DNA from 4 places in the Pseudoalteromonas sp. c7(2019) genome. Region 3 is predicted to be linked to each of the others. Evidence: predicted binding sites of a transcription regulator. Region 3 holds the regulator's gene; each other region holds the start of a gene.
The links. Region 3 encodes sigma-54, which starts transcription at its own class of promoters, with help from an activator protein. Its sites were predicted from a motif close to GTTGGCACGNNNNTNGNNT; they were not measured.

Region 1: a site for sigma-54 is predicted at 2,498-2,516, ahead of GQR38_RS17205 (TorF family putative porin). Genes of this name have one in related genera too.
Region 2: a site for sigma-54 is predicted at 2,229-2,247, ahead of GQR38_RS01155 (EF-hand domain-containing protein). Genes of this name have one in related genera too.
Region 4: a site for sigma-54 is predicted at 2,543-2,561, ahead of GQR38_RS06345 (BON domain-containing protein). Genes of this name have one in related genera too.

The regions. Positions count from the first base shown of each region.
Region 1 is NZ_WTKS01000018.1:11,443-16,680, forward strand. Features, by position in the region: gene GQR38_RS17185 (AsmA family protein) at 1-144, opposite strand, end outside; gene GQR38_RS17190 (hypothetical protein) at 378-809, shown strand; gene GQR38_RS17195 (helix-turn-helix transcriptional regulator) at 818-1,018, shown strand; gene GQR38_RS17200 (hypothetical protein) at 1,174-2,337, shown strand; gene GQR38_RS17205 (TorF family putative porin) at 2,615-3,301, shown strand; gene GQR38_RS17210 (YIP1 family protein) at 3,494-4,207, shown strand; gene GQR38_RS17215 (efflux RND transporter periplasmic adaptor subunit) at 4,264-5,238, shown strand, end outside.
Region 2 is NZ_WTKS01000001.1:246,932-252,169, reverse strand. Features, by position in the region: gene rluB (23S rRNA pseudouridine(2605) synthase RluB) at 55-927, opposite strand; gene scpB (SMC-Scp complex subunit ScpB) at 924-1,514, opposite strand; gene GQR38_RS01155 (EF-hand domain-containing protein) at 1,666-2,187, opposite strand; gene GQR38_RS01150 (hypothetical protein) at 2,414-2,845, opposite strand; gene xthA (exodeoxyribonuclease III) at 3,086-3,892, shown strand; gene GQR38_RS01140 (energy-coupling factor ABC transporter permease) at 3,898-4,545, shown strand; gene GQR38_RS01135 (putative RNA methyltransferase) at 4,542-5,238, shown strand, end outside.
Region 3 is NZ_WTKS01000003.1:321,960-327,197, reverse strand. Features, by position in the region: gene rapZ (RNase adapter RapZ) at 1-615, opposite strand, end outside; gene ptsN (PTS IIA-like nitrogen regulatory protein PtsN) at 634-1,086, opposite strand; gene hpf (ribosome hibernation promoting factor) at 1,091-1,378, opposite strand; gene GQR38_RS05180 (RNA polymerase factor sigma-54) at 1,405-2,904, opposite strand; gene lptB (LPS export ABC transporter ATP-binding protein) at 2,974-3,699, opposite strand; gene lptA (lipopolysaccharide transport periplasmic protein LptA) at 3,696-4,241, opposite strand; gene lptC (LPS export ABC transporter periplasmic protein LptC) at 4,231-4,785, opposite strand; gene kdsC (3-deoxy-manno-octulosonate-8-phosphatase KdsC) at 4,782-5,238, opposite strand, start outside.
Region 4 is NZ_WTKS01000004.1:195,827-201,064, reverse strand. Features, by position in the region: gene yaaA (peroxide stress protein YaaA) at 1-4, shown strand, start outside; gene GQR38_RS06360 (mechanosensitive ion channel family protein) at 126-1,082, shown strand; gene GQR38_RS06355 (hypothetical protein) at 1,211-1,390, opposite strand; gene GQR38_RS06350 (hypothetical protein) at 1,464-1,883, opposite strand; gene GQR38_RS06345 (BON domain-containing protein) at 2,149-2,469, opposite strand; gene srmB (ATP-dependent RNA helicase SrmB) at 2,742-3,968, opposite strand; gene GQR38_RS06335 (methyltransferase) at 4,044-4,742, shown strand; gene GQR38_RS06330 (alpha-amylase family protein) at 4,899-5,238, shown strand, end outside.

The sequences.
Region 1 (5,238 bases), on a different contig from region 3:
AGTAAGAGTGCGCCCAGTTGTTTGTTCTACCTGCTCAGACACTTTATTAAAAATAGTATCAGTAGGGATTAAAAACGGTGCGGCAACAATTAGTGCTATACATAGTAAAAGTATTACACCTACAATTTTAAGTAAGGTTTTCATGATCGTCCTTTCAAACGTGCAAATAATGTTCTTATCATAGCGAGTGTTAGCCTTAAAATCATTGTAGTTGATGTAAAAAAGCCACTAAAACCATTTTACCTGTTATATGTGAATCTTTCCTGAAACATTTTGATACCTTTAGGTTACAAATAAATATTGACCCGGTGATACCCCAAGGTTACATTGATACCCAGAGGTTACAAAAAATAAAATACTATTACAGGATGAATACTATGAAACAACAGGATATTAAAACTGAAGAACAATTTATGGGTCAAAACATATGGATTAGTTTAAGCGCAGGGATAGTTTGTTTACTTCTCTGTGTTTACTCACTAATAAAACAAGATCAACATATTGGAGGGCTTTTAACTGTTGGAATGGGCGTTTTTTTTTATATAGTTATAGTGATTATTTATCTCATTAAAGGGGGCTTTCCGTTAAAAATGTATTTTCAATACGCTTATAAAGATGAGTTTCTAAACACCATTGACACTAATGCATATAAACATACAAGTTTTGCATTTGGGTTTTGCCTTCTGGGTGTTTTTTATATAAGCGATGAAATACCTACCGAATTTTCGCATGCAACTATGGCAATATTCTACCTAGGTATCATGCTCTTGGTATATGGCGCTTCATTGCTTTGGCAAAATCGTGATTAGGAGTGGATATGCAAAATAACATAGCAAAGTATCGAAAAGAGGCCGGGCTTTCACAGCAAGAACTTGCTGATGCTATTAAAGTGTCGCGCAAAACAATAAGTACCGTAGAAACAAACCGGTTTACGCCGTCGGTAATAATTGCTCTAAAAATAGCAAAGCATTTTAATACCTCAGTTGAAAGCCTCTTTGTACTGGATGAAAATGATTGATACATGTTAAAGCATTAGTCTCATTTTATTAGCAAAAATACTGATTTAGTCACTTCAATTACAACGTATGGAGGACAGCGCTGTTGTTATTAGCGTAATTGCGCTAAAATAGACCAGCAAAAAAATATATATCTAAACCGGAGATTCTACAAGGCATGAAAAAACTGCTAATTTCACCGTCAAAAATGACGCTAGGCGAACAAGAAAATCAAATCTATCAGAACATTCTGAAGCAATCTTCAGAGTTAAGCCTTAACCTTATGGCCGTGAAAGTAGAAAACCACCCTGATGATTTTTTACCTTGGTGTTACGAATTGCTAAGTGCAAGCAGAGATCGTATGAACTACGATTTGCTAGAGCCACAGCAGTTACCAGTACTTAAGAAGCTACACGATCAGCTTATTTCAGCTATCAGCTTTTTACAGGTTAAAACTTTACGTATTGCTCCGTGGCCTGTTGTAAGTGTATTTGTAGAACAACACAAAGACGTTATTGCACTTGATGAACAGCTTCGTTTGGTAGACTACATCAAAAGCATTCGTGAACAATCTCTTAAAGATATGATTCCTGAAGACTTACTTGCGTTTAGCGGTAAGCACATGGCATCACTTGATCCAAGCACATACAACTTTGACGTTGAATGGTTTGCATCTACAAAGAGTGCAAAGAGCTTCCATCAAATGCTTGGTGATTTACCAGGTGCTTTTGACGATGCACTAGTAAATATTCCACTTGAAGGTGATATTACTCAATACGAATATCAACAATTTGTTGCTGCTTATTCAAAAATATTCACCGACAACAACGAAAAACCAACACTTGCGCCTGCAACACGACTGCTTGCAATGCGTCGCCCTGATTTATTTACTCCGATTACAAATAATCGATTAGATGCATTATGTGGTGCTCTTGGTGTTTCTAAACTTAAAAATAGTGATTTTGAGCGTTACTGGCAAGATATCGTAAAAGGTATTCAAGCTATGTCATGGTACAAAATGGCTAAACCTAGTAATGAGTTAGAAGAACAATTGGTTGCTATTAAAGCATTAATTCCATGTTTCTTTCACTACGCTGATGCTAAAACACCAGATAACTCTAACTACATTAAACTGCTAACCAAGCCTAAACGTACTACAACTACAACAGGTAAAACTCAGCGTAGAGGTAAAGAGTCTGCAGAAATTTTAGTAGACCGTGCTCTTGCTGCTGACGATATTCCTGAACACATTCGCAGTAAACGTGATTCAATTGTGAGTGAAGTACAAAAAGGTCGCAGCGTAAACGAAACAATTAGCCTTATGCGCACTATATTCGGTTAAAATCTTCTAATTTAGCCGTACTTTTATGGTGCGGCTAGGTTAATTTATGCACCAGCAATGTGCGCAACATCTTCCTTCATGTTATATCCCCATCCTATTCATAAAATTCAAGCTCATGTTTTTAATAAATAAAAAATAATTTTTAATAAAAAATAATGAAGCTGGCACATACAGTGCAATTATCCCGTTAGTTAAACAATAAAAAGCCGTCAGCCTAAAGGTTCCGAATACATAATAAAAACCTTGGCGAGCAAAAATCATATAACGGGAAATGGACATGCTAAAACTAAAAAAAACCATCGCTATAAGTGCTATAGCATTAATGGGCGCAACATCTTTAACGTCAACAGCCGTACATGCTGAAGTAACAGCAAACGCAGCGGCAACATCAAACTACTTATGGCGTGGTCAAGAGCAAACTGGGGGCGATGCAGCTATTTCAGGCGGTATTGATTACGCCAATGAATCGGGCTTTTATGCAGGTACTTGGGCTTCAAATGCATCGTGGGCAGATGAAATGACCTATGAGCTTGATTTATACGCAGGCTTTGGTGGCGACATTAACGAAAGCGTTAGCTACGATGTTGGCTATATTTATTACGCTTACCCAGATGCCGCTTCTGAGGCTGACGCAGATTTCTCTGAAATTTACGGTAGCATCAGTGTTGAAGGCTTTACATTTGGTGCTTCAGTACTTGCAACATCAGCTGCAAGTGGTGATGGTACAGACTTTGGTGATTCACTTTACCTAACAGCTGATTACGGTTTTGCTGTTGGCAGTAACGGCACTGAAATGGCACTTCACTTAGGCCATTACTCTGGTGACTTTATTGGCGATGATAATATCTTAGATTACGGTGTATCAATTTCGAAAGACGGTTTTACTTTTGGTTTGTCTGATACAGATATGGATGATTCAGATATTAAAGCTTACGTTGCTTATTCTGTAGACTTTAATTTATAAGAAAGAATGTGTTACTTGCTGCAACACGAAGGGCCTTTTGGCCCTTTTCTCGTTTTTGAACAAGCCCCCTCACATCTGTTAACAAACCGTTACAATTGAATAAAAACAATACATACTTTTTCCTTTATTCTATTACTTAGTCACTGGGCATTTATAACTGCCTAGCCATAAAATAGGTATAAAGGAATAATAATGAAATCACCTAACGCGTTTAGCGCCCTACTCGATATTTATATAAATCCTAGTAAAGCTTTCAATGGTGTTGAACACGCCAAAGGTTGGTCATGGTTAGCATTTATATGTATTACCCTTGCTAGTATCGCTAGTGTTTATATTTTTTACTCTAGTGTTGATATGCAGTTTTTGATTAATGAGCAAGTAGCAGCATCAAGTATAGATGCAACAATTGGCGAGCAAAAAGCAATTCGTCAAAGTATAGAGCTAAATGCAGAAAACCAAATTTGGTTTGCTCTGTTTGGCGGCGTAATTGCGCTGGCTATCATGAATGCACTCATGGCACTTTATTATATGCTTGTGGCTAAACAAGATCCTGAATCAGAACATAGCTACGGAGCTTGGTATGGATTCTCTACCTGGACAATGATGCCAGTTGTTATTTCAAGCCTAGGCACAATTGCTCTTGTACTAAGTGCAAGTACAGATCAAATATCTCAACAAGCCGTATTTAGCTACGCATCTATTAACCAATTAATAATAGGACTTGAAATTGGCCATCCTTTTTATAGCTTATTAGAATCAATAAATTTATTTAGCTTTTGGAGCATTGCGCTGGGAATGATCGGCTTAAAATGCTGGACTAATTTTTCAACTAACAAAGCACTCCTATTCTCTGCACTTCCTTCAATCATTATTTTTGGTATTTGGGCAGTCATTGCAGCAATGTAACCACTAGATGGGGGTATGTATTGCCTCCGTATTACTTAATTCACGGATAGATAAAAATGAAAAAAGCAATAATCATCACACTCGCTGTAGGCGCATTTATAGCCCTAATTGTGTCAAAGCAAATCTCTGGCGATGAAAAACAAGCCGAAGTAAATATTGCTCAAGTAGAGCTTGGCGACATTGCTGACTCAATAATGGCTTCAGGTAATTTAGTTTTTAATACACAAGTGCAATTACGCTCTGAAGTGACAGGCCGAGTAGATAAAATATTTGTTCAAGAAGGCCAAGGAGTTAAACAAGGTGACATGTTAATGCGCCTTGATACAACCGCTTTTGAATCTGAAGTTACCCGTAGTAAAGCAATCCTTCGCGCCACAGAAATTGAAATTAAACATAGTAGAACACGCCTTGCTAACCTAGAGCGCCAACTTAAAAGACAAAAAGACTTATATGATGTCGGTTTAGGTAATCAAGAGAGCTACGAGAATATTGAAAGCGCACGCGATCTAGCTAAAATTGATATTGAATCACGAATAGAGTCGTACAACCAAGCACAAGCGTCACTACAAATTGCGCAAGATCGCTTAAGTAAAAGTGTATTTAGAGCTCCAATGAGCGGCTTGCTTGCATCTGTAAATATTAAAGAAGGTGAAACCGTTATAGCCGGTACTACTAATATTATTGGCTCTGATTTAATGCTAGTAGCAGACCCAAGCGCTATTTTAGCCGAGCTACGTGTTGATGAAACCGACATTGCGAGTATTAAGCTTAACCAAAAAGCGAATATTTATGCTGCCGCATACCCAAATAAACCATTTAGCGGCACAGTAATCAATATTGGTACTTCAGCTAAAAACCAAGCCGGCTCTCAAGGTTTATCGTTTAAAGTAAAAGTATTACTCGATACTACTGAGCGCCAGCTATATGCAGGAATGAGTTGTAGAGCAGAGATCGCAACAAGCATTGCCGAAAACGGTTTAAAACTTCCAATAGAAGCAATCCAAAAAGAAGACGATAAAACATTTGTATGG
Region 2 (5,238 bases), on a different contig from region 3:
CATTAAAAAAGCCGCAATTAGCGGCTTTTTTGTGTTCAATAAATAATTAATTGATTATTTACGTTTAGTCGGCTTAACACGCTGATTGTGTTTTTTAACTGCTTTACGAATTTGGTTGATTTTGGCGCGTTTATCTTTGCGTTTTTCAGGCATAACAGAAAGCTTAGTTTGTGTTTCGCGGCCTAATTTAACGGTTTTACGCAAGTAGTTTACTGTTTCTAAATCATACTCCATCCAACCACCTTGTGGCACGCGCTTATCAAGCTCTAATTTACCGTAACGAATACGAATAAGACGAGATACTTCCGCATCTTGAGACTGCCATAAACGACGAACTTCACGGTTACGCCCTTCATTTAACGTTACGTTAAACCAACGGTTAACGCCTTCGCCACCCATAGGGGTTACAGTCGTGAATTTGGCTGGACCATCTTCAAGTTCAACACCACGTAGTAAGTTTTTAACCGTCTCGTTGGTTACTTCACCAAATACACGTGCAGAGTATTCACGCTCTACTTCATAGCTTGGGTGCATTAAACGGTTTGCCAGTTCACCATCGTTTGTAAAAAGCATTAAACCCGATGTATTAACGTCTAATCGACCAACCGCAATCCAGCGATCGCCATCAATACGAGGAAGTCGGTCAAATACAGTACGACGCCCTTCAGGATCTTTACGTGTGCTTAACTCACCTTCTGGTTTGTTATACATAATCACACGACAGATTCGGTCTGCTTTTTCTTCGATTTTTACACTGTGTCCGTCAACACGAATCAAATCGGTTTCTTCAACACGGTCACCTAACTTTGCCACTTTACCGTTTACACTAACGCGGTTTGCGTCAATGTATTTTTCCATTTCACGGCGTGAGCCTACGCCTGCACGGGCTAAGACTTTTTGTAACTTTTCACCTTGTATAATACTCATTCGGATGGTTCTCTCACAGAAGGATCGCTCAATAACTGGTTAATTTTACTTTGCTGCTCTGTTGGCAACGCAGGTAAATTTTCAAGTCCAGTTAACGAAAAATAATCTAAAAATTGCTTAGTAGTTGCATATAAAGCCGGCTTTCCCGGAACCTCTTTATGCCCTACCACTTTAACCCACTCTCTTTCGAGTAAGGTTTTAATAATATTCGAACCCGTAGTAACACCTCTTACTTGCTCAATTTCGCCGCGTGTAATGGGCTGCCTGTATGCAATAAGTGATAATGTTTCCAGTAAAGCACGCGAGTATTTTGGTGCGCGTTCTTGCCACAAGTTATTTAACCAAGGGCTTAAACTACTGCATGCCTGAAACCGATACCCACTACCCACTTCAACTAAGCGAATACCACGAGTTTGAAAATGCTCTTGTATTGTATCTATTGCGTCATTTATTCGCGTCATAGAAATAGCTAAATCTATTAATACGATGTCTTTGAGGTGGCGTTTACTAACAGGCTTATCTGCAACAAAAATAGCTGCTTCAATGATCTCAACTAGTTGTTCATCACTAATTCGCCGACCCGCCATACACACTCTTAACAAATAAAAATACACAGCCATCTATTATGACAGAACAACACCAAACTAGGAAAATATATCTATCAAATAACTAAATTTAAAACACAAAAAAGCCAGTGACTAGCACTGGCTTTAATCTTACTTATTAAAATGGTAACTATTAGTTACTTTTAAAAGCTTCTAATGCATCATCTTCAGCTACTGCGTTACCGTATTTTTTAATGTAACCCATAAACTCGCTTTTACTGATGCGCTTATCTTGGTTTTTATCCATGTAACCAAAATGATTTGAAATATCATCATCGTTACCTTCAACTACCGAGATATAGCCATTGCTGTCGTTATCTAGACTTGCAAAGCTGCTTTCAATTTTATCGAATTTAGCAATTTCAGCTTTAAATGCCGACTCACTTACTTCAGAATCAGTGGCTACTTTGCCATTATTAAGCTTCATATAAGTGTTAAATTCTTTGCGGCTAATTTCGTTATCCATATTGGTATCAATATTTGAAAAATGGCCCCAAATGCTATCGTCATCAGCTTCAACTTTTGAGATGTAGCCATCGCTATCATTATCTAAACTTGCAAAGTCACTGTCTATTCTTTCAAGACCTTGATTAGATGAACAAGCCGCTAGGCTTAATGATGCTAAAATAGTGGCTGCTAATGTTAACTTTTTCATAAGACGTATCCTTCGTAATTAATTAAATGTCACTTTAACTAATACAAATCCAATGCCAATAATAGTTAACTTATAATAATCAATAACTTAATCTCGACCGGTATATTTATTAAACAGTTTCAATAAGTTAAGCTTGCAAGCTTTGCAAACAACCTTGTAATTTTTGCAAAAAAATACCCGGTAGAAACCAGGCATTTCAAATTTACTTATATAGTTAAGCTAATAATTAGATTGCTGCGTTTTGGTAGCGCTTAACAAACTCAGTAACGTTTTGACCATTACATTTTAATGAGTTTAGGTTACCAATTTTTTGACGAACAGGTGCTAAACCTTGTTTTAAAGCCGTCATACATAATTGAGTTTCTTGTTGAGCGTCTTTTGCAAATACTTCTACTTTCTCAACTGATGCGTTGCTTAAGGTCGTTTTTTTAGCAATATCACGAATATCTTCACCATTACATAAAATGCTTTTAGAAAAACGAGATAGGTAAACACCGTGCTGGGCAGCTTCTTTACGAGCAACGCTAAAGCCTTCGTTTGCACTTAGTACACATAACTTAGACTCAATTTTGTTATCTTGGCTAAAGTAAGTATTGCTTTGAGCTGACGCAGTTGCAGATGCTAGTAAAGCAGTGGCTAAAAGTAGTTGAGTTTTCATGAGAGTTCCTATTTGAACGAGCTAAACAAGTGAATTTCGCGCATTATATATTCAATAAAGTTAAGTTCAATTGAATTTTTTATTTATTTAAATAATTAATATTGTATTCACAATGTTTAAACTTTACCCATCATTTGATCAACATTTGCGCAGCTATTATCTCAATTCAGTCATGTTATGTACGCGTATTTACTGATACAATTTAATCTATTAAATAGAACCAATTTTAAGGTAAATTTTATGAAAGTGATTTCTTTCAATATCAATGGTCTGCGTGCTCGTCTTCACCAATTACAAGCAATTATCGACAAACATCAACCAGACGTTATTGGCTTGCAAGAGATTAAAGTTCACGACGAAGCATTCCCATTAGAAGATGTACAAAAAATGGGATATCACGTCTACTTTCATGGTCAAAAAGCGCATTATGGCGTAGCTATGTTATGCAAAAAAGAGCCTAAATCGGTCTTAAAAGGTTTTGACACCGATACAGATGAATCGCAAAAACGCATGATAAGCGTCACTGTTGAACAAGAAAACGGTCGCGACCTTACTGTCATGAATGGCTATTTCCCACAAGGTGATAATATTAATCACGAAACTAAATTCCCTTATAAACGTCAATTTTATAAAGATTTAATGATACACCTTGAAACCAATCACACACCCGATCAAGACGTTATCGTTATGGGTGATATCAACATATCACCTACCGATTTAGATATTGGTATTGGCGAAGTAAATGCTAAACGTTGGTTAAAAACGGGTAAATGTTCTTTCCAACCGGTAGAGCGTGAATGGCTTGCAACATTACTCAATTGGGGTTTTAAAGACACCTTTAGAGAGCAAAACCCCGAAACAGACGATCAATACTCATGGTTTGACTATCGCTCTAAAGGGTTTGTAGATAATCGAGGACTTCGTATAGATGTAGTGCTTGCAACCAATGAGCTTGCAGCACGCTGCATAGATACAGGTATTGATTACGAACTTCGCGGTATTGAAAAACCGTCAGATCATGCCCCTATATGGTCAACATTTAAGTAATTATTATGCTCAGCCTAACAATGCAGGGGCTACTTTGGGCTCTTGTAATTATTATTGTTCTATTAAGCTTTGATAAAAAAACATATAAAACATTGCTTAATACGCCAGTCCGTCAAACTGGCGTACTTGCGTGTGCGTTAGTGTTTGCAGTGCTTTGGCGAATAAAGGCTGGCATTTTAACTGGCCTTGATTTACACATCCTAGGTGTTACGGCTGCTACATTAATTTTAGGCTGGCGGTTGACTATTTTAAGTAGCCTACTTGCCACAGCCCTACTCGCTGCCTTTGGTCAAATTGAACTTGAGCTGTTACCAGTACAACTGCTTATTGGTGCGTTTATTCCTATTTTATTGAGCTATCTTGGCTTTATAATTAGTTACCAATATTTACCTCGTCATTTTTTTGTTTATATATTTGTTTGTGCGTTTATAACCGCAGGATTTATAGCCTGTATAAAAATAGGCCTAGGTGCTTTATTTTACTTAGCTATAGGGCAATACAATTGGCAAGAACTTGCAGATAACTACGTTTATTTAAGTGCCATAATTTGGTTTCCTGAAGCAATGCTCAACGGCATGGCTATAACAATTATGATCACCTATCGCCCGCATTGGGTAAAAACTTTTTACGATAAGGACTACCTAGGCTCATGAGTCTTGAATATCAATGCCCGCTTTGTAACCTAGCACTTTTGAAAACTGATTCAACACTTCGTTGTGCTAACAACCACAGCTTTGATTTTGCTAAAGAAGGCTATGTTAATTTATTGCCTGTGCAACAGAAAAATTCAAAACAACCGGGTGATTCACTTGAAATGGTACAAGCCAGACGTGCATTTTTAGAGCGTGGATACTACCGCTTTTTACAACAAAATCTTAGCGATTTAGTCGGTCGAATAAGTGCGAATACTATTATTGATTTAGGATGCGGTGAAGGGTTTTATACCCAAGCAATCGCGAATAAAACAAATGCTGTTGTATACGGTGTCGACATTTCAAAATCAGCGGTTAAATATGCAGCAAAGCGCTACCCTAATTGCCATTTTAGTGTGGCATCAATCAGCCAAGCCCCCTTTAAAAGCCAATTTGCTGATGTACTTGTTAGCGTATTTGCACCTTTATTTGAGCAAGAGCTTGAACGCCTAGCAAATCAAAACGCAACATTAGTGGTTGCAAGCCCAGGACCTTGTCATTTAAAAGAGCTAAAATCGTATATATATTCAGAAGTAAACGAACATACTGAAATAGCCACTCCAAAAGGGTTTCAAAAATCAGAGCAGATCCTTTTAACAGAGCATGTAGCGCTTAGCTTTACTGATATTAAAAACTTAATAATGATGACGCCAT
Region 3 (5,238 bases):
AACAGGTTGATCTAACCCATTTAAAGGTTTTAATTCAGGTTCCCAATGTGGATTTGGTAAAAAGCGTGCATCAAATACGTAATCTGCTTCTTTTGGTATACCGTATTTAAAACCAAACGATTCAAACGTGACAATCAGTTGCTTATCTTTTTTACCTAAAATCTTTTCACGAATAGATTCAGCAAGTTGATGAACACTCAAATCAGTCGTGTCTATCATAAAGTCGGCGCGGGTGATTAATACATCAAGTAATTCTTTTTCTTTTTTGATGGCTAAATCAAGAGGCAACGAGTCAATTGATAGTGGGTGTAATCTACGAGTTTCAGAAAAACGTTTGATCAATGTTTGATCGTCGCTATCTAAATAAAATAACGTAGGTTTTGCAAAGCCAGGCAAGTATTCAAGAATATCGTTAAATTCATCTTGTTGTTTAGGGATGTTACGCACATCAATGCTAACAGCAATTTTATCGTAGCTATCAGACACACTGCGAACTAATGAAGGAAGCAAGTTAACTGGAATATTATCTACGCAATAATAACCTAAATCTTCTACAACGCGTAAAGCAACCGACTTTCCAGAACCAGAACGGCCGCTTATGATAATTAACTCCATTTAACACCCTTTATAAAACTATGATTGATTGACAATAACTTGGTAAAGCTCAGTATCTGATTTTGCACTGCGTAACTGTTTACAAAAATCTTTGTTGTTTAGTTTATCAGCAATGGTTGCTAGAGTCTTTAAGTGCTGCTGGTTATCGCCATCTGGTACGATGAGTGCGACGAAAATATCAACAGGGCGATTATCGATCGCATCAAAATTTATTGGAGTTTCGCTAACGAGTACTAAAGCCAAAGGCTCTTCTGCACCGCTCATTCTTCCATGAGGAATGGCAATGCCACGCCCTATACCTGTACTACCCAATTTTTCTCTGCTCATTAAAGCATTAAGAATATCTTGTTGCGGTAAATACGGAAGTTTGTCGTGGGCAAGTTCGCTAATGAACTCTAAAATTCTTTTTTTGCTATTAAAAAGGACCGCAGCTTTGCTGCAGTCCTGGCATATAAGTGAGCTTAATTTCATCATATTAGTGTCGAGCAAGCTTCTCTTTGTGTTTAATTACTTGTCGATCGAGCTTGTCGATCAACGAGTCAATGGCGGCATACATATCTTGATGTTCTGTAGAGGCAAATAGCTCAGCACCGCTTACGTGTATGGTGGCTTCTGCTTTTTGATTTAATTTTTCTACATCGAGAATGACATGAACATTATTAATATGATCAGAGTGTCTTTCTAGCTTCGCAAATTTGGTATTAATATAGTCTCTTAGTGAATCGGTTAATTCTACGTGACGACCAGTTAAGTTTAGTTGCATAAGCATTACCCTCTTTTTTTTGCGTCTTAAATCAAACTTTTACGCTGATTTGACGGTGGAATAGCCAGAGATTCGCGGTATTTTGCGATTGTACGTCTCGCTACTTTAATTCCTTGCTCAGCCAATATATCCGCTATTTTGCTATCACTCAATGGTTTTGCTGAGTTTTCTGCTGCGATTAATTTTCGGATAAGCGCACGGATTGCTGTAGATGAACATTCACCACCGTTTTCGGTGCTTACATGGCTTGAGAAAAAGTATTTAAGCTCAAATATACCACGGGGTGTGTGCATATACTTTTGGGTTGTTACGCGCGAAATTGTTGATTCGTGCATTTCTACCATTTCAGCAACATCATTTAAAACCATTGGTTTCATGGCTTCAGGACCGTGTTCAAAAAAGCCTTGTTGTTGCTTAACAATACAATTTGTTACTTTTAATAGCGTGTCGTTTCTACTTTCTAAGCTTTTAATAAACCATTTAGCTTCTTGTAAATGCGAGCGAATAAACTGGCTGTCACCACTGGATTTTACAGTGCGAGACATTGCAGCGTATTGGCTATTAACACGAATTTTAGGCATGCTATCTGGGTTTAACTCAACAACCCAGCGGCCTTTAATTTTTTTAACTGACACATCAGGAATAACATACTCAGATTCTTCTCTTACAATAGTATCTGCAGGTTTAGGGCTAAGAGTATGTATTAATGTCATTACTTCTTTAAGCTCTTCTTCTTTGAGCTTAGTTTTCTTCATTAATGTACGATAGTCACGAGCAGCTAATAAATCAATATGCTCGGTTAAAATCATTTTTGTTTCATTAATGTAAGGTGTTTCTTTATCAAACTGGTTAAGCTGAATACACAAACACTCTTGTAAGCTACGTGCAGCAATGCCTACTGGATCAAACAGTTGGATGCGTTTTAATACAGCTTCAATTTCATCAAGTTCGACTTCGTTATCATCTTCGTTTTCTTGATTAAAGCTTTCTAAAATCTCTTCGCAGCTTAGTGTTAAAATACCTGAATCATCGACGGCTTCTACAATAGCAATAGCAATAGCTTCGTCTGTAGGGCTAAATGGCGTTAGTTGTAACTGCCACATTAGATACTCATGGAGCGTTTCAGTAGAGGCGCCTTGGTATATTGATTCGTCTTCAGGCATCGGACCCGATGATGCTGCTGGAGCGGCACTCATGTACTCATCCCAACTAACATCCATAGCCATGTCGTCACTTAGCGTGTCTTTTGCAAGTGCTTCACCACTATCTTGTTCGTATTCGCTTGGAGCATCATCGGCAGATGCGCTAACAGTTATGTCATCTGTATCTGCTTTTTGCTCGTTTTTACCTGCAGCGTCTTCTGAATAGTCTGCTTCTTCAACCTCTAATAGCGGGTTGCTGTCGAGAGCTTCTTGTATTTCTTGCTGGAGATCCAATGTACTGAGTTGCAACAAACGAATAGCTTGTTGCAGCTGTGGAGTCATTGTAAGTTGCTGGCCCATGCGCAGCTGTAGTGATTGCCTCATGTATCTCTAACAATCCTTTTATGTTGTTATAATTAATACTAGCAGATGCTTAAAGACATGGCGTAAATGTTACAGCCTAAATTGCTCGCCTAAGTAAACATCGCGTACTGTTTTATCATTTAATACGTGTTCTGGAGTACCTGATGCAATCAGCTCCCCATGAGAAACAATGTAGGCTTTTTCACAAACATCAAGGGTTTCTCTTACGTTATGATCGGTAATTAATACACCAATCCCACGATTTTTAAGATGTTCTATTATTTTCTTTATATCTAATACCGAAATCGGGTCAACACCTGCAAATGGTTCATCCAGTAATATAAATTTAGGATCTGCTGCCAGCGCACGTGCTATTTCAACACGACGACGTTCGCCACCCGACAATGCCATACCTTGGCTATCACGAATGTGTTGTATGCTAAATTCATCTAATAATTTATCGAGAGTGTCTTCTCTAGCTTGTTTATTTAACTCTTTGCGCGTTTCTAAAATGGCCATTAAGTTTTGATAAACAGTCAGCTTTCTGAATATTGAAGACTCTTGCGGTAAGTAGCCAATGCCTAATCTAGCACGACTATGCATAGGTAAAAGAGTAATATCGTTATCGTCTATCGATATTTTACCTTTGTCGCTAGGTACAAGTCCTACTATCATATAAAACGTGGTGGTTTTACCTGCGCCGTTAGGGCCAAGTAAGCCAACAATACTGCCAGCTTTGACTTCAAGGCCGACGTTTTTTACAACTTCACGGCCTTTATAGCTCTTTGCTAATAGCTCTGCTTTTAATGTGCTCATGGTTGACCTTTGTCGCTTTTTTTACTTTTTTTAGTCTCGATTGGTACTAAAATTGTGTGAACGCGGTCAGTTGAGTTTTCATCTTTTTCGGCACTGATTAGCTGCTGCTCTATATCGTAGGTAATGCTTTTAGCATTTATTTTTTGTCCCGCTTGCGATACTTGTGCATTACCAACAAGCGTTAAAAAACGCTTAGATACATCATAACGCACTTCGTCAGCACTGGCGCTCATAGTCGTGCCATCTGATTGCTTTTCTTCAAAGTGCGCAGGGCTACCTGTAGCAATTAATAATTGTTTATTATCACCAAGTTCATCGCGTTTATGTACTTCTAAGCGGTCGGCTGTGATACGGCGGTTACCGTGAATAATTTCAACGTTTTTCTCAAAAATCCCGACATTAGCTTTTAATTGACCTTCTTGCTTATCGGCGCTTATTGAAATTTGATTTGCAGTCGGTTGCGTGTTTTGCTCTGCAGCACTACTATTAAACGCTAGTATAAGTGTAGGAATAATAAGTGATTTTAATATTTTATTGGTCATAATATATGGTTCGCGTATGGTTAATTAGTTTTATCACTTCGGTTTTTAAGTCGGCTTCTAGGCCTTTACCAGTGATTTTTAAATTGGGTCCAGTGATGATAACGGGTTGCTCCGAACGCATTGTTAATAGCTTTATATCTACCTGAATATTATCAGCATTGATTTTGTCTATCATGGCGTTATCGGTTAAGTTTTTGGCAACCACATTGCCTTCTAAAATTAATTGTTTGTCTTCGTATAATGTTGCTTCGTCTGCATTTATTTGCCACGTTTGCTTTTCGTTATATAAAGTAAAAATAGGTTTTTCAAAAAACGTAAAACCTAATTGTTGATATAGCTCCATTTTAGCCGCAGTTACTTTGTGGCTAATTTTACCTTGTTCGTCATAGGCTGTTTGTTTGAGTTCAATGGCTATGTAATCAGGCTTGGCAATAACTTCAGGCTCAGTCTGAGGCACAATATTTGTTTGTGTAAAATAAGGGTACCAAAGCCAAACCATACAGCTAATGAATAAAACGCTTAATATTATGCGCGCTGCATTCATGAACTAGTGCCTTGTGTAGTCAATGCTTTACCATTTTCAAGCATAAGTAAGTCGGTGAGCTCTCTTACTGCACCAAAGCCGCCAGGCATTTGCGTTACATAGTGTGATAAACGTTTAATAAGTGGATGGGCATCATTTACTGCAACAGCAAAGCCGACTAATTCCATAACGGGCATGTCAGGACCATCATCACCGATATAAGCAATTTGTTCATCGCTAAGGTTGAGTTTGTCTTTTAATTCTTGATAGGCAATGAGCTTATTTTCTTGGCCTTGATAAATATGCTGTACGGTTAAGCTGCTCATACGTTGTTGCACTATTTGTGAATGACGACCAGTAATTACAGCCACTTCAAAGCCACTGTTTATAAGCGCTTTAATGCCAAAACCATCTTTTGTATTAAATGCTTTTAGCTCTTCACCTTGATTACCAAGATAAATACGGCCATCAGAA
Region 4 (5,238 bases), on a different contig from region 3:
TTAGGTTTATAAGCTTAAATAAAAAATTTAAAAGCCATGCATTGCATGGCTTTTTTGATGTTGGCGCTATATTTGCAATCTCATCTAATATTAATGAGAACACTAATTAAATAGGTGCAAATAAAATGATCAGTATTCCGTCAGTTGGCGAAGCAGAAAAACTAATAGAAGAAAAGCTCGGAGGGTGGTTTGATGTTGTAATAAGCCATATCCCTAATTTTATAGTTGCGATACTTATCGCAATTGTGTTTTCAATATTGGCACGCTTTGCTGGCAAGCTGATGAAAAATGTATTGCGCCGCTCTCTCGACTCAACACAAATTGCCGACTTAATGGCGTCAATTTTTAAAGTTATTGTGTTGTGCATAGGTTTATTTATAGCGCTCGATTTTGTTGGGCTAAAAGGCACCGTAACTTCGCTACTTGCTGGTGCGGGTATTGTGGGTTTAGCCATTGGTTTTGCGTTTCAAGACATGACCGAAAACCTAATTGCAGGTATAGCAATGGGTGTACGTAAGCCATTTAAAACAGGTGACGTAATAGAAACCGATGATGTGTTTGGTTCAATACATTCTATAAACCTACGTAACACGCTAATAGAGAGCTTTTATGGGCAGTTAATACTGGTACCAAACAAAGTATTATTTAGAAACGTACTAAAAAATTACACCACGCTAGGTGTTAGACGCATAGAAGTACCCGTAGGTATTTCGTACGGCGACGACATAGAAAAAGCAAAAGACGTTATAGTCGATAAAATTAACGAATTTGACTTTGTAATACGCAAAGACGAAACCGCCGTATACGCTGAAGGCTTTGGTGACAGCAGCATTAACTTACTGGTGTGGTTTTGGATTAAATACCCAGGCGAGCCTGACTTCATGACGGTACGCCACAAAGGTGTTGTTGCCGTTAAGCAGGCACTTGATGAAGCTGATATTAGTATTCCATTCCCAATTCGTACTTTAGATTTTGGTATTAAAGGCGGCGAAAAACTCGATGCTATGATAAGCGACAAAACAAGCCAGCAATCATCAAATAAAGACAGTGGTGAGGGGACTGACTCTAACCAAAGTGAGTAATTTAGTTAAAACACATTAGGCAAAAGCATTGGGAAATAGTTACTTACCAACAGCGCATTTTTACAGAGTAAAATTGCGCTGTTGTTTTTTATAATGTGGGTAAAACTTTGCTGATAAGCATGTAAATTTTAAGGAGCTTTTTTACCTATATATTCTTTCCCACAAAACTGACAAAAAATAGCTTCATTATTATTCACTTGAGCTAATGAAAATGTCATTTTTCTTCCACAGCTTTCATTAGTACAAGTACGCTCTAATAATTTATTTAAAAATTTCATTCGATCAATTTTTATTGGTTTTCTAGTCATTTTGGTACTCATCCTTAAGTTACCTAATGCTTTTGAAATAAGCAGATAGAGGTTTTCGTTGAAAATTTTATGGTTACTTATCAGAAATCATTGCTTTTTTACTATTAGGTTCGGGTGAATTACTTCCGCTTTCTACCTGCGTAGGCCATACCAAAGCGAGCAAAAAAGCTAATAGTACACCAACTATTGCGGCTATCGTTGGGTTTTCAGTAATCAGTTTTAAGGTTTTTTTATGTTGTTTCGTTGGGAACACATAGTCTCTACCTTTATCGGTAAGATAAATATTAACAGCAGTCCAAGAAGGTACCTTATCAGCAGAGAAACCTAACCCAAAAGTTGCTGAGTTAGAGGAAATTAAATTATTATTAATAAGGTTTTGAAAATTCCTTATGAATTTAGGATCTAAATGATCATGTCCTAAATCTATAAGTTTATTTATATCGGTTGGCTCTTGCACAAAGCATTTTAAGAGCTTCATATCTATATCTCGCATAATTCTAATCCCTTTATTTTTTAGTAATCCATCATTAAGTAGTTTTACGCTTTCTATTATATTTATTAAAACTAAATTGTTTTTTTAAAGCAATTGATATTTAGATACTGGGAACTATTTAATCGCTCTTAAGGTATTCAGGTAGACTTCTAAAATAGAAATATTAGGTCGAGGTTTAATGATAAGTATAAAAAAGCGCAGCTTGTGTTGGAGTAACAAGCCGCGCTTATGAATTAGTTATACAAATAAGTTTATGTGGTGCGTATTAAATAACGCTAATTTTGTTACGAATGATTTTAACCCCATCCATATTTTCTAAAAACTTTTGAGCCAGTGCGCGCTGAAAACCAGTTTGTGCTTCACCGTATAAATCTACTTCCCCATTTTTTACCTGCACGCGAATATCACTTAACGCCAGGTTAGGGTTAGTTCGTAGGGTGTTGGTGATAGTTTGTTGTAAGTTAGGTTGAGTGGCTACACTGCTTACTACGGCCATGTTGGTTGCTGCACTTACTTTTGTAGCGCAAGCTAATAAAAATAAACAACAAAATGATACTAAAGCGATAGTTAACTTGAAGCGGTTCATAACTTAATCCTTACATTACGGTGAATAGTGCAGCCACAATATGGAAATTCCATCGGCTAGGTTATATTTGTAGTTACAATTTCGGTGCCAATATTAACACTATGAAATATAAGGGAATTTTATTAAGTGGGAATTCAGGTGGGCAAAAATTACATTTAAATGAGTATGAGTTACATGCTTGGGTTACATATGTAACAGGTACAAACAGCAGAGCCTGCAAGGCTTGCATTAAAAAGCCGACAAAAGTCGGCTTAGTATAAAAATGTTTTAGGTTACTTTTTCTTTTTAACCTTAGCCTTTTTCTTGGCTTTCATTTTTACTGGATCTTTACGTTTTTTAGCCGGTGGCTTAGCTTCTTTATGCTGTGGCTCGACACCTCTAATTACACGGCGTTTTAATTTTTGTTCAACGTAGCGCTCTACTTTATATAAAATACCAATATCGTGTGCTTCAACTAGCGATATTGCTATCCCTTTTTTACCAGCACGGCCAGTACGACCAATACGGTGTACATATACGTCGGCAGTACGCGGCATATCAAAGTTAATAACGTGGCTGATGTCAGATACATCAATACCACGTGCAGCTACGTCGGTAGCAACTAATATGCTTGTTTTGCCACTATGGAAGTTTTCCATGGCTTTCATACGTTTGTCTTGTGGCATTTCGCCGCGTAACCACGCCGCTTTTACATCATTAGTTGTAAGTTCGCCAATCAATGTTTCTAAGCGTTCGCGAGTTTTAACAAACACAATCGCTTTAGTTACGTCAGGGTTTTTTAGCGTATTAACTAATAATTCAAGTTTGTGATGATAATCGTCGGCTAAATGTACCCATTGGTGAATTTTAGCTTTTTCTTTACGTGACGATTCGGCTTCTAATAGAGCTGGGTCGTTTAATGTTTTTTCAGCAAACCTTTCTACGCTGTCACCTTCAAGTGTTGCTGAGAATAAAAAACATTGGCGACGATTTTTAGCTTCGTCACAAATACGGCTCATTTCTTTTTTGAAACCCATATCTAACATGCGATCTGCTTCATCAATAATAAGCATTTCTACGTGTTCAGCATGAAAGTTTTCGGTTTCTAGATATTCCATTAGTCGACCTGGTGTGGCGATTAAAATATCATTATTTTTTTCAAAAATTTCTTTATGCGTGCCGTAGTTAATACCGCCTGTTACTACACCAATTTTTAGGTGTGTGCGCTTAGCTAGCAGTTCACATTGTTCATGAATTTGATAAGCCAACTCACGAGTCGGAGTCATAACGAGTACGCGCGCAAAACCAGGGTCACGACGTGGGAAATCCAGTAAGTACTGAATAGCCGGAATTAAAAATGCCGCTGTTTTACCTGTACCAGTAGGCGCAGATGCTAAAATATCGCGCCCCTGTAGTGCTTCAGGAATAGCTTGTTGTTGAATGCTGGTTGGCGTCTCGTAGCCCATTTTATTAATGGCATCGAGTAGCTTGTTATCAAGATCAAATTCAGAAAATTGCATAGAGTGTCTAAAATAAGGGACAATTACCCTGATTATACGCGCTATGCTGCGCTTGGTGAATGAAAAGGTGAAAAAATGTCTGGTTTTGTATTTAAACAATTTAAAGTTGAACACGACCACTGTGCAATGAAAGTTTCTACTGATGGCATTTTGCTTGGCGCATGGGCTAATTTAAGCGGCGCAAAGTCATTACTTGATATAGGCACCGGCACCGGCTTACTAGCACTAATGTGTAAGCAGCGCAGTAATGAGCTTGATATAACTGCGGTAGAAATTGACGAAAGCGCCTATACCCAAGCATTACAAAATGTAGCTAATAGCCCGTGGCCAACTATAAGTATTACGCACCAAACTATTCAAAGCTTTAGTAGTGAAGTTAAATTTGACGTGGTTATCTCTAATCCACCGTATTTTAATCACAGTTTAAAAGGCGATAATGTTGCGCGTAATACCGCACGCCATACCGACGGCCTAAGTTTTGAAGAGTTAATTAATGCGTTTAAACATTTAAGCCATAGTGGTTCTCGCTTTAGCTTAATACTCCCAAGCGTTGAAGGCGCATTATTCATTGAGCTTGCTACTCAAAATGGGCTTTATTTAAATGCTCATTGCCAAGTAAAAGCCACGCCCAATAAAGATATTAGCCGCAGTTTAATGACATTTAGCTACGTAAAAAGCGATATAGAATCATCAATCCTGTGTATTAGAAACTTAGATAATACCTACACTGCTGATTATATAGCCCTATGCAAAGCATTTTATTTGAAAATGTAAATTGCCTAGTTATGTAGGTTATCTAGTAATAAAGGATAATTTACCTATTATGCATACGTATTCAGTTTTTATTTAATCAATTACCAATCTAGTGTTAACCACTTGTAAATAACATCGAGTAGTTGTTTTGCTCGCTCAACAATTGGATCACACACTATGAAACTCAATAAAATAATCACCACCGCAGGTTTAAGCCTAGGGTTGCTCTTACCTAGCATTGCGACTGCTACGCCCACCACATTTGTACATTTGTTTGAATGGAATTGGCAAGATGTAGCGCAAGAATGTGAGCAATACCTAGGACCAAAAGGCTACGCTGCAGTACAGGTCTCGCCACCTAATGAGCACATTACAGGAAGCCAATGGTGGACACGTTATCAGCCAGTAAGTTATGAACTGCAAAGTCGTGGCGGAAACCGTGCACAGTTTATCGATATGGTAAATCGCTGTAGTGCAGCTGGGGTCGATATTTACGTTGATACGCTTATTAACCATA